Regions from separate parts of the Traorella sp. mt218 genome, predicted to be linked through region 2. Evidence: a T-box and tRNA genes for the amino acid it is inferred to sense, from the RefSeq annotation. Region 2 holds a T-box; the other holds one or more tRNA genes.
The links. A T-box is a leader RNA that pairs with one kind of tRNA and senses whether it is charged. The one in region 2 lies ahead of leuS (leucine--tRNA ligase), so its partner is inferred to be a tRNA-Leu.
Positions count from the first base shown of each region.

Region 1: it encodes a tRNA-Leu, which carries the amino acid that the T-box ahead of leuS (leucine--tRNA ligase) is inferred to sense. The anticodon was not compared.

Region 1 is NZ_JBVAYM010000005.1:20,895-27,740, reverse strand. Features, by position in the region: gene ACZYT3_RS03840 (hypothetical protein) at 1-171, opposite strand, end outside; gene ACZYT3_RS03835 (hypothetical protein) at 2,082-2,429, opposite strand; tRNA gene ACZYT3_RS03830 (tRNA-Leu) at 3,092-3,179, opposite strand; tRNA gene ACZYT3_RS03825 (tRNA-Cys) at 3,185-3,258, opposite strand; gene ACZYT3_RS03820 (carbohydrate kinase family protein) at 3,406-4,317, shown strand; gene ACZYT3_RS03815 (thiamine diphosphokinase) at 4,370-4,984, shown strand; gene ACZYT3_RS03810 (leucine-rich repeat protein) at 4,987-5,694, shown strand; gene ACZYT3_RS03805 (GNAT family N-acetyltransferase) at 5,691-6,846, shown strand, end outside.
Region 2 is NZ_JBVAYM010000019.1:37,445-44,290, forward strand. Features, by position in the region: gene ACZYT3_RS09770 (InlB B-repeat-containing protein) at 1-1,925, shown strand, start outside; gene ACZYT3_RS09775 (ArsB/NhaD family transporter) at 2,065-3,384, shown strand; gene ACZYT3_RS09780 (DUF6612 family protein) at 3,530-4,303, shown strand; T-box leader at 4,411-4,582, shown strand; gene leuS (leucine--tRNA ligase) at 4,615-6,846, shown strand, end outside.

The DNA of each region.
Region 1 (6,846 bases), on a different contig from region 2:
CATAAGAATACTCAGTATCGGTAAGATCCATCCAAGTTTTTTCCTGTTTCTTGCACAAAGCCTTATTTGAAAAACAGCAAATACAATAACCGGTAGCATTGCCAGGCATACAACCGTAAAGACTATCAGTAAGCGCAGAAAATAATTATCTATTCCAAGTATATCAAACATATTATTCTCCCCTTTTCAATCAGATTAGCCATTCATATATACATAACCACATGCGGGTATTAAAGCTGTTTTATCACCGTTTGTACTTTCAGAATAAGAGATACTTTTTGATATCTAAACAATATTCTGCGATGATGTCATGCTCCTTTAAAGCTATTGTGTACCCTTCATCAAATTTTAAAATTCAGATTATAATAGATAAAAAATATAGATACTTTCTTTGCTCAGCAGGACATAGTGATACTACAAATTATTCTGAATCTTTTCATTAATGCAGTCTTATCTTTTATTCTGTATTTGGTAAAATCCCCAGCTGATAAGATGTATCACCCAGTATATCGGCAACATTTGATAAGATGTATAACTTAAAATTGTTTGATAATCGCCAGATAACTTAAATATTGCATTGAGCACTATATAGCTAAAAAGAATCATATTTAGGACATTTATACCTATAAGAATGATTTTATATTTCTTTTTATAATATCTATATAAGCTGAAAATAAGAATAAGGGAAAGAAGCAAAAATACCAATTCTATAGCAATTAATTGATTTTTATAAGAATATGCATTTTCTATGTCTAAAAAGATTCTAGTAATTAGTGGGTTTAATCTAGTAGACGGAATCATACTTATACCATAAATAAAAGTTATACGATATTTTTTTAAAAAGTTTTTAATGTTCATATAATTACCTATATATATTATAAAGAGCTCATTTAATAGCAATTCATTATATATATATTTCCTCCTTTTTTTATGCGATAAACTGTGACTTGTTATGATATTTATCATATATATTTTTTAATTTATAATAAGAGAAAGGCGATACCTTTCTCTTATTCCTGATTAAGATAAAAGATTAACAACAGATCTAAATACAGAACCATTTCTTGCATAGAACTTATTATCTGTCCATTCAACGATACTCTTGCAGGAACCCGTTATCGTTACTTTTCCTTTCTTTCCAAAAAGACACATGTCAGTTATTTGCCCTGCAAATATTGTTTCAATAGCTTGTTGATAAAGTTGCAGCTATGACAAAATCTGGCTAACGGCCGAAGAAATGTATTCCAGAATTGCTGATACGAATCGACCTGCTACATATTAAAATGCTTGTCATCAAAATTTTGAATGTCGTTATGTCACCATTGTTTTAAATAAAATACTCTTTGCATCATATTTGATCCGCCTGAATATTTATATGTGCTTAAAACAATCGCTCCATCAGATTATGTATTAGTTTAAAATATCCACTGGTCTTTCCTCTGCTAGACGATCTTTCTTTATATTATACTATTATTAAATATTTATTTTCAGTTTCCTCGTAATGGTAGTCGTCCTATACAGGAAACGAATATCATCAAATTTAACACCTCTTTCATAAGATCCACCTCTTTCATGATTATACATTGTCTTCACTTATATAATATCTAAAATATGGCTAAAATAAAGTCTTTTAATGATATTATTTATATGATAAAATCGAATTATAAGGCGATATTTTGATTCTTTTGTATTTACTGCAAAGTGTAATTTTATTATTTATCAGTGATATTTTTTAGAAAAAGAGTGACTTAGTTCATTCTTTTTATTATGTACTTCATTTTTATGGCTGATATTTTTCTATAAATTTATCATAAACCTGTCTTCCTGCTTTATCATTATCTGAAGCTATGATTTACAGTATTGATATAGTCGTGGATCTATGGTCTTGTAAGATAATTGACTCTGAATGTTTCGCTGATACAGTTATATGAATCACTGCCTAAAATATTAAAATCAATTGGCTTGTTTAATTCTTTTTCCATTGAGTAATAACTAATAGCAACAATATAGGATTCTGTTAAAACAAGCTCTAAAATATTTCATCGTTTATCACTTGCCAACACTTATTTTCTTCTGCCAAATTATCTGATTTTATAAAATTCATATGCAGTGCTATAATGAACAGCTAAATGCAAAATAATATTATTTCCTTTTACTTCAAAATAAGGACCCTCATTCAATTTAGAAGTAAGATAATAGTATTTATCTTTCTGCTGATAAATATAACCTGACTGTGGAACTATATCTCCAATATATGAATAAGACAATTCTCCAGAAAATGAATATCTTCCATTATTCATTGTCAGCGTAATTTGAGTATCACCGTATTTCTTTTGATATACTCCATTTATTTCCCTATAATTCATACTGCAAAGTACTAGTAATACAACCAGCACTAGTCCCAACGCTATTACTAGCTTTTTTTTCATGTTCATTCCTCCCTGATATATCTCAAAATAAAGTAATAATTATTCTAATATGTTTCTTTATGTAACAATGCTTCTTCATTACTATCTTTTTCTTAAATAAATTTCAAGTACAATATTTTCTAATTTATTTTCCTATTTATTTTGAAATGAGCCTCTAAGTAAAGACAGACCTTCATTTTTATTTTGATAACTACCAAACAATCAAGTTTATACTTTTTTATTCACTTATATAATACCCAAAATATAGCTAAAATAAAATCTTTTATTGTTATTATTTATATGATAAAATCAAATTATAAGGCGATATTTTGATTCTTTTGTATTTACTGCAAATATAATTTTATTATTTATAGTGATATTATTTCTTAGAAAAAGAGTGACTTAGGTCATCCTTTTTATTATGTACTTTATTTTTATAATTTATGAGATCCTGATTCCTGTCTTCTGAATGAAAAACCGGAGCATTCCTGTATAAAAATCCAAAATATTGACATTTTCTTTTAGATTTTTAACATACGCTCCATCAAGGCAAAGTTTCAATCAAATTCAGTTGATAAGCTAAATATCCTCTTGCGAACATGAACTATCAAACAGTTTAAAATAAGTCAGAAAATATATAAAAATAGCTAATTCGTTTTACGAATTAGCATATATTTCAAAAATGGTGGGCCCGGCCGGAATCGAACCGGCACGGATTATTCATCCGAGGGATTTTAAGTCCCTTGCGTCTACCAGTTTCACCACGAGCCCATAAATGGAGGTTCCTGCCAGATTTGAACTGGCGATCACAGAGTTGCAGTCTATTGCCTTACCACTTGGCTAAGGAACCGTATTGCTTTGTGCCTGTTTATTATATAAAAAAATAGACAAAAATGCAACACCCATTTTCATTTTATTAAATCTTTCTTTATCATAGAATCAAAAGCAGGAAGGATCATGTCGAAAAATATGATAGAATAGAGTCGGAGATGATAAAATGAAACCTGAAATTATTATCATAGGAGCAGCAATTTTAGATGTGCTTGCATACCCGACAGATGAACATGTTTTTCAAGAAGGATCTTATCCATGTGAAGATATCGAATTATCTTATGGCGGAGATGCCTTGAATGAGGCGCTTGTTCTCTCGGCTTTCCATAAAAGAGTAGAATTGATGACGATTCTTGGAAAAGATCAGGCAGGGGAATTTATTGTAAAGAAATGCCGGCAGCAGCAAATCCTCTTGAATGAAAAAACGATGCGTGATGACCTGAAAACAGGGATCAATACCGTATTGATCAAAAAAGACGGATCACGACATTTTCTGACAAATGCCAATGGTTCTTTAAGAAAGCTGACCTTAGAGGATATTCCATTGCCTTTTGTCACATCGGCGAAAATAGTTTGTTTTGCCAGTATCTTTGTTTTCCCTCAGATCAGGGATCATGAGCTGATGGTCTTATTTAAGACGGCTAAAAAGCAGGGGATGATCGTTGCAGCCGACATGACAAAATGTAAGCATCAGGAAACGCTTGATGATCTTAAACTGTCACTGCCATATGTGGATTATCTTTTTTGCAATGATGCCGAGGCACAGCTTGTGACACGGGCTGACAGCGTTGAAGCATCGGCAGAACAGCTTTATCATGCAGGAGCAAAAAATGTCATCATTAAGGTAGGTGCCAAGGGCTGTTATGTTCACAATGATACGCTTCATTGCTGGGTATCGCCTAAAAAAGAAGTTGTATGTGTCGATACGACAGGAGCCGGTGACAGCTTTGTGGCAGGCTTTTTAAAAGCGCTTTTGGAGAAGCAATCGCTCATGGACTGTCTTGATTTCGGTAATGAATGCGGTGGTAAGGCAACCACGCAGATAGGGGCAACGCGCTGGCTTGAAAATATTCAATGAAATAATGATAGAATTGTTCATCACAGCTCTTAATTTGTGATAAAATGATAGCATGAGCAAGAAATGTATTTTAATTGGTGCAGGAGAAATGAAGGAAGAAAACATTTCTCTTCAAAAAAATGATTTTGTCATTGCTGTTGACGGAGGATATCAGTATTGTTTGAAGCTGCATATCCGTCCACAGCTGGTCGTTGGTGATTTTGATTCATATCCTCATTCAATCAGTCATGTCGAGGTTTTACGCAGCCAACCGGAAAAAGATGATACGGATATGATGCTGGCCATTCAGGCAGGACTTGAAAGAGGGTATGATGAATTTGTGATGTATGGTGCTATGGGCGGACGCTTGGAGCATACCATAGGGAATATTCAGTGCTTGAATTATTTATGTCAGAAAAAGGCCCATGGGGTGTTGGTTTCTCAAAACAGCCGTGTAGAAGTGCTTTGTGAAGGAAGCAGATGTTTTGATGCTTCCATGCGGGGTTATATCAGTGTTTTTTCATTGGTGGAGGAATCATTGATTTCTATTGAGAATCTGAAATATCCATTGGATCATAAAGGCTTAAGCAATGCGACGACACTGGGTGTCGATAATGAGTTTATAGGAAAAGAAAGTAAGATCACGCTTCATAAAGGATGTATCTGCATAGTCGTAACGGAGGGATAGGAATGGTTGAAAAAAGGCTTTACTTGTTTAAGGACGGAGAATTGTATTTTAATGATTTCGTACTGGTGATCGATGGTGATGATTTTAAGAAAAAATCGCTTCATTATGTACATCTGGGAGAAAAGACAACGACCATAGGTGTCGAAACATTTGAAGGAAATTATTTGACGCAGATTCATTTTCATAAAAAAATCAAATGGATCGAAAGCAGAGCTTTCGCAAATAATCGAATCGAAAAGATCGTTTTTTCAAGATTGGAGGTTCCGGTCATTGCGAAAGATGCATTTGTAGGGAATCCCGTTTCTTTGGTCATCGTTCCTTATGAAACCTACGATGATTATAAAAAAGTGCTGAGTCAGGTTGACTTTGATCAGCCGGTGGATGTCCGTTCAAATATCGAGATGAAATTCATAAGGCTGAATGAACAGAAAGTTGAAGATACGGTCATCGTAATCAAGGCATTTCCGATTTACGGAACTTATACGTGGCGTATCGAGAAGGAAGAAATTGCTGATCTTGAGCTGCAGATGCGCAAGGATGAGAATCGCTATGATTTCGGAGAGATCGAATTGAGTGGTAACAGATATAATATTTATAAAGATGGTCATGACCATATCTTTATCTATCGTAAAAACGACCAGGGATATCAGGATGTGACATTTGAAGATTTTAAGATAATATATAATGACGCCAGAAAGGCGCTTCTATGATCTGTCCTAAGTGCGGTGCTAAGCTGGTATGCTGTGAGAAAACTTTCAGGTGTGAAAACAATCATACCTATGACAGGGCCAGACAAGGCTATGTAAACCTGATGCTTGGCGGAAATCATGGGGATTCAAAAGAAATGGTAGCCGCACGTCATCGCTTTTTGAATGCCGATTATTATCACCTCTTAAAAGAAAGATTAGAAGAAATTGTGACTCGGTTACAGGTAAGGGTATTGCTGGATCTGGGCTGTGGGGAAGGCTATTATACTTCCGGCATGAGCCGACATGTGGCTGAATGCTATGGCGTGGATCTAAGTAAAGATGCTTTAAAGATAGCTTCACGGATGGATAAGCATACCCAGTATGTCGTTGCCAGCATTTTTCGTTTGCCTTTTGAGGATGAAAGTATTGATGGCATAACGAATATCTTTGCACCTGCACCTGTTGATGAGTGTGCGCGTGTTTTGAAAAATCGAGGGATTTATATACGGGTGGCTCCGCATCGGCGTCATCTTTATGGTTTGAAAAAGAAATTATATGATCAGGTTTATGAAAATGAGATGGAATTGATCAAGGATGAACGCTTTGAACTGATCGGGCGTGTGAAGGTCGAGGATGTCATTCATATCGATGATCATGATGATATTGAGGCTTTGTTTATGATGACGCCTTATTATTGGAAAAGCAGTAAAGAGGCTGCACATAAGGTAGCTGAGATGGAACATTTGGATACGGAGATTGAATTTGATATTCAGATTTATCGAAAAAAAGAGGAAACTGTAACGAAAAAGAACATTTATTTGAAACATGGTTCTTTCACGATTCGCAGTGCTTTTCAAGATGATGCCAGTCAGCTGGTAGAATGGTGGAATGATGGCCGTGTAATGGCTCATGCAGGTTTTCCGAAAGGCTTACATATTGATGAGGCTAAGGTAAAACAACAGTTATGTTCAGATACAAATCATAAAAGACTGATCATTGAAAAAGATTCTCGTGCTATCGGAGAGATGGGGCTTCATTATGTTGATGATAAAACAGCTGAAATTGGTATTAAGATTTGTGATTTAAAAATGCAGGATCAAGGATATGGTAAACAAGTCTTAAGCCTTCTGATCCAATACCTTTTTGAAGAAGAAAAAATGGTAAAAATTATTT
Region 2 (6,846 bases):
CCCAGATCCGTGCAACGGATGAATTCCGTCAATATGGTGGTTTTGATTTACGTGATTTTACACTGATTGAAAATACCTTTACGGTTAACGAAACTGTTTGGAATGAAGAGAGAGGATGTATGATGGCATCCGTTACTGTTACAGATATTAAGCCATATGAGAAAAAGGTATCTGATAAATACGGTTATACATACGTTTTCAATAGTGAAAAAACTCCTGAAGGAAATTTGACGATTCATTTTGTAAATAAATTAAATTATAAAGGAAGCTCTTCTTCAGGTAATTTACAAGCAGATTTTGGAGGCTGGATCTTAGACAGTACATATTATCCAGGTGGTGTGCGTTCACAGCTTATTTTTAATCGTGCTTATGATGTAACTTTTAAAGATGGTGTTGATGGCAGTGTCTTTGCAGATAAAAATTTGAGTATTGTTGAAACTGCAAAAGATCATGCCCCTGTAAGTGCTTTTGGAAATGATCCAATACGTATCGGATATAAGTTTAATGGCTGGGCAAGTCAGAATAATAAGCTAAGCACAGATGGTACTGCTTTAAGTGGTGATGATGTATTAACTGCTCAGTGGCTTAAAATGAATGATGTCACTATTACTTTTAATTCCAATGGCGGTGATACGATTGATCCGGTAACTGTTCAGTATGGTGAACGTTATAGCTTCCCATCTTCTCCATTAAGTGGATATAGTCAGGATGGCTGGTATATTTATGATAATGGTCAGCTGGGTGATTTATATGTAAAAGGTGGTAAGAGCAAGGTTGTTGAAGCAGAAGATTCTTTATCTTTGATCATGGCACGTAAGGTGCTGGCTCCTTCTGTGAAACTGAAGGTGACAACTGAAGCTGCGGAAATTGGTGATAATTATCAGTTCTATTATCCAAAAAATTCAACACGTATCCTTACAGCTGAGGTAACTGAATACAGTGATTTTGATTATACGTATGAATGGTTTAAAGACGGTGTAAAGATCGAAGGTGAAAATGGCAAGACACTTCGGCTTGCGGGTAATGTAAGTGACAGCGGTGAATACAGCGTTACTGTGACAGCTACTCAGAAAGAAGGAAGCGATGTTCTTGTTTCTGAAAAATCAGCTTCTGCAAGTGTCAGTCAGAAAGTTAAGATCATGAAGACAGCGAATTCTCTTTATTATGATGCAAATGGCGGAGAAGGAGGACCGACGAATAATTTCACAAATGCGAATGAAATCGTAGTTTCATCTTCAATGCCAACGCGCACAGGTTATACTTTTGAAGGCTGGAATACAAAGGCTGACGGAAGTGGTAAAGGTTATAAAGCCGGTGAAACAATTGCTTTAAATGATAATGGAAATGGTGGCGTACGCATTGATCTATATGCACAGTGGAAACCGATTACCTTTATTGTTTCCTTTGGTGATGATGCGCCGGCACAAGAAGTAGATTATGGAAAGACGGCAGTAAGACCGGCTGATCCTAAAAAAGAAGGTTATGCATTTGCAGGCTGGTATCATGGAGATACTGAGTATGATTTCAATACACCGGTGACAGATGATGTAACATTGACGGCTAAATTTGAAGTTATGAAATATACTGTATCATTTAGTGATGGTGTTGAAAGCCAGGTGATCGAGCATGGTAAAACTGCAGTGAAGCCAGTGGATCCAAAGAAAGAAGGTCATACTTTTGTCGGCTGGTATGATGGCGATAAGGCATATGATTTCAATACGCCGGTAACAAGTGATCTGGAATTAACGGCTAAATTCGAAAAGAATGAAGTTCCTGTTGAACCTGAAAAGCCAACAGATCCGGAAACTCCTGTAACACCTCAGACTCCTAATACAAGCGATATAAATATGTATTTCTATTATGGTATGATGCTTGTGGCTGGTATGGGCATTCTCTTTATGAGAAAAAAAGAATCAGTAAAATAAACGATAAGACATGGGCTTTCTGATGAAGGCCCATGTTTTTGTTTGCAAATAATTGTGAATAAACTCTAAAAGATTACATTAATAGCCGGAAAGGGTAATGTTATAATAGGGGTACTTGTTTAATATAAGAGGAGGATATATGGTTTTCGCATTAGTTATTTTTCTTATTACATATGTCTTGATGCTGGCTTTTCAGAAATATCGCCCGTGGATCGCACTGACTTCGGCGGCCGTATTTGTGATTCTTGGCATTGCAGGCATGTATGATATGAGCCTTTTGGATGCTTTGGGGGCTGTTGACTATAATGTGCTTTTAATGATTGGCGGTACGATGGGTACCGTGACATTATTTGTCGAGAGCAAGATGCCTGCACGTCTGGCAGAGATTTTGATTTCAAAGGTTCCGGATGTGAAATGGGCAGTAACATCATTGGCTTTATTTGCAGGGGTCATCAGTGCTTTTGTCGATAATGTCGCAACTGTTTTGATGGTAGCACCGATCGGTCTGGCAATTTCTAAAAAATTAAAAATATCACCGGTACCGGTATTGATTGCGATTGCGGTATCTAGTAATCTTCAAGGAGCTGCAACGCTTGTCGGAGATACAACGAGCATTCTTCTGGGTGGATATGCCGGTATGACATTTCTTGATTTCTTTTGGATGTTAGGTAAACCGGGAATTTTCTGGGGCGTAGAGTTAGGCGCTTTAGCATCCATCGTTGTTCTGTTGTATTTGTTTCGTGATGAAAATCAGAAGGTCAGTGCCAAGGTAGAAACTGAAGTGACTGATTACTTTCCATCGTTTTTGATGATTGCGACCGTTGTGTTGCTGATATGTGCTTCTTTTTTGCAGGAACCTGCAAATGCAGGCTTCGTGACCCTTTATAACTTAAGAAGCGGATTGATCTGTTTTGCATTATGTATTATCGGTGTCATTCGTGCCTGTATCAAAAAGAGAGATATTGAACCTGTCAAGATGGTCATCAGAGATTTGGATAAGGATACGCTTTTATTATTGTTTGGTATCTTTATCGTGATCGAAGGTATTACGAAAGCCGGCGTGATTGATGCCGTTGCCAATCTTTTCTATCAGGTTTCCGGGGATAATGCTTTCCTTCTTTATACTTTGATCGTTTTTGCGTCGGTTATTTTATCGGCGTTCATTGATAATATTCCATATGTTGCGACCATGCTGCCGGTTGTTTCATCGATTGCTGCTTTGATGAATGGCGGGGCAGGGATGGCACCGTATGTATTCTATTTTGGCTTGCTTACAGGAGCCACATTAGGTGGTAACTTAACACCTATCGGAGCTTCCGCAAATATCGCAGCCATTGGTATCCTGCGTAAGAATGGGGAATCTGTCAGCACACGTGATTTCTTGCGGATCGGTGTTCCGTTTACACTTGCGGCCGTACTTGCCGGTTATATTTATATCTGGCTGGTATGGGGAATGTAAAAAGGTTTGAAATAAAGGTCGTTTAGGATTAAACGGCCTTTTATTACAGAATCGTTAGTTGGTCCTTTAAATCTTGTCGATGTAAATATTCGATGATATAATGAAATCACTAAAAAGCTCTATTGTAAGGAGCGGAAAGGGACCTATGAAAAAGACAATGAAAAGAGTGTTATGTGCTGCGGCAGCGATCATGCTGTCGTTCTCATTGGCAGCCTGCAACAATTCTGAACCTGCTGAGGATCCAAAAGTATTGTTGGAAAATGCCAGTGAAAAAATGAAAGAGCTTGACTCATTAAGTATGAATGCGAATATTTCAGTTAATATGGAAATGAGCAGTTCTGATTCTGCGACAGAAAATTTATCATTGGATATGCCTATAGAGATGACGGTGGAAATGGCAGGGATCCAAAGTGATTTGATGTATCATACGATCGTGGATGCATCGTTGTTTGGTACCAATATATCCACTGAGCAGACATATTATGATGGTGTCGTTTATACAAATACTGATGGCCAGAAAACAATGATGACCATGGATGTTTCAGAGGCCCGGCAGATGGCCAATGTGGGTGAAGTGAGTACTGAGTTTAAGAATATGAAAGCTTCTAAAGATGGTGATAAGACAATTGTTACGATCGAACCGACGAAAGAAGAGCTGACTCAATTGATGGATACATTGGGAAGCCTGGAGGGTTCTACGATGGATGAAGAAACGCTGGCAGCTTTATCTTCGCTGACATTTGATGCATTTGTCATTACGATCAATAAAGATGGTTATATCGAAAATGAGAAATTTGGTTTTTCGGCTGAAGAGGAAGGGATCAAGGTTGTATTTACTGCTGAGATCAAGGTGAGCGGATATGATTCTACAACGGTAGAAATGGTTGATCCTGGTGAATATGAAGCGTTGAATTATTAGAAATAATAGTATTAATAAAGATTATATGTAGAAAGGATTTGTCAATTTTGTGACAAATCTTTTTGTTGTTCTTGACAGGAAACATGAAAATTGCTATTCTTAATAAGTAAATGGCGATGAATTAGAGTAGTAGTCCGGCGTTATGGATAGAGAGCTGATGGGTGGTGGAAATCAGTCATGATAAAGGGTGAACTCGCTAAGGAGCCGGCTAGTCCAGCGTTATGGACATTGAGTGCACTTTTGGTGAACTAAGGTGGTACCACGCTAAGCGTCCTTAGAGGGTGCTTTTTTTATTTTTAGGAGGAAAGATTATGGGATTTGATCATAAGAAGATGGAAGCAAAATGGCAGAAATACTGGGAAGATCATCAGACATTTTATACGGATGTTCATGATTTTTCAAAGCCTAAATTTTATGCCTTGGATATGTTTCCTTATCCATCAGGAGTAGGTTTGCATGCCGGACATCCGGAAGGATATACAGCGACGGATATCGTCAGTCGTATGAAGCGTATGCAGGGATATAATGTGTTGCATCCAATGGGTTTTGACAGCTTTGGATTGCCTGCTGAACAGTATGCGATCCAGACGGGAAATCATCCGGATGGCTTTACAAAGAAAAATATCGCAACTTTTACGAAGCAGTTAAAGATGCTTGGCTTCAGCTATGACTGGACAAAAGAGGTTTCGACTTGTGATCCATCATTTTATAAGTGGACGCAGTGGATCTTTAAACAGTTATTTAATGATGGATTGGCAAAGTGTGTTGAGATGCCGGTAAACTGGTGTGAAGAATTGGGAACTGTATTAGCCAATGATGAAATCGTAGATGGCAAGAGTGAAAGAGGCGGTTATCCGGTTGTTCGTAAGAATATGCGTCAATGGGTCATTGACATCGTACAGTATGCAGAACGCTTGCTGGAAGGTTTGGATGAAATTGACTGGCCTGAATCAACCAAAGAGATGCAGCGTAACTGGATCGGTAAATCAATCGGAGCTCATGTAGATTTTAAGGTAGATGGTCATGATGAAAGCTTTACGGTTTTCACGACTCGCTGTGATACGCTTTTCGGTGCTACTTATTGTGTTTTGGCTCCGGAGCATCGCTTGATTGACGTGATTACTACGGATGACTGCAAAGCGGATGTAGAGGCTTATAAGAAGGTATGTGCCGGTAAATCCGATCTGGAAAGAACCGAATTGAATAAGGAAAAAACAGGTGTCTTTACAGGTGCTTATGCAGTGAATCCGGTAAACGGAAAGAAGATTCCGATCTGGATCAGTGATTATGTATTGGCAACTTATGGTACAGGTGCGATCATGGCAGTTCCGGCTCATGATCAGCGTGATTATGATTTTGCGAAAAAGTTTGGCTTGGAAATCATTCAGGTACTGGATGGCGGAGATATCAGTGAACACGCTTATGAAGAAGACGGATTACATATCAATTCAGAATTTTTGGATGGCTTGAATAAACAGGAAGCCATTGATAAGATGCTTGCCTGGCTGGAAGAACATCATTGTGGAAGCAAGCATGTCAATTATCGTCTGCGTGAGTGGATCTTTGCCCGTCAGCGTTACTGGGGTGAGCCGATTCCTATCGTCCATCTTGAAAATGGCAATATGGTGGCGTTAAGAGATGATGAATTGCCATTGATCCTTCCTGAGCTGGAAGATTATTCCCCAGGAAAAAGCGGTGCAAGCCCGCTGGAAAAGGCAACTGACTGGGTCAATGTAGAAATTGATGGGGTAAAGGGAAAACGTGAAACGAGTACGATGCCGGGAAGTGCCGGAAGCAGCTGGTACTACTTGCGCTATATCGATCCGCATAATGATTCAGAATTTGCAAACTATGAATTATTAAAGCACTGGATGCCGGTCGATCTGTATATCGGAGGTCCGGAGCATGCTGTCGGACATTTGCTTTATTCAAGAATGTGGAACAATTATCTTTATGATAAAGGGTTGGTACCGACCAAAGAGCCTTTCAAGAAATTGGTACACCAAGGATATATCTTAGGTGCCAATGGTATCAAGATGGGAAAACGTTATCCTGAATTTGTCGTAAATCCAAATGATGTCGTAGAAAAATACGGTGCAGATACTCTAAGAATCTATGAGATGTTCATGGGACCTTTGGAAGCCAGCAAACCTTGGAGCGAACAGGGTGTTGAAGGTTCAAGAAGATGGCTGGATCGTGTATATCGTCTGATCGTAGAAATGGATCGTGTTACAGATACCAATGATCATGCTCTTGATAAGAGCTATCACTTCATGGTTAAGAAAGTTACGAAGGATATTGAAAGTTTGAATCTGAATACTGCGATTTCACAAATGATGATCTTCATCAATGATGCTTATAAAGCAGATACGCTGTATCGTGAATATGCACAAGGCTTTGTCAAGATCCTCTCTTGCTTTGCTCCTCATCTCGGAGAAGAAATCTGGGAGAAATTAGGACATGACGAAAGTCTTGCCTATGAGAGCTGGCCAACTTATGATGAATCTTTCCTTGTTGAAGAAAGTGTAGAAATTGCGGTTCAA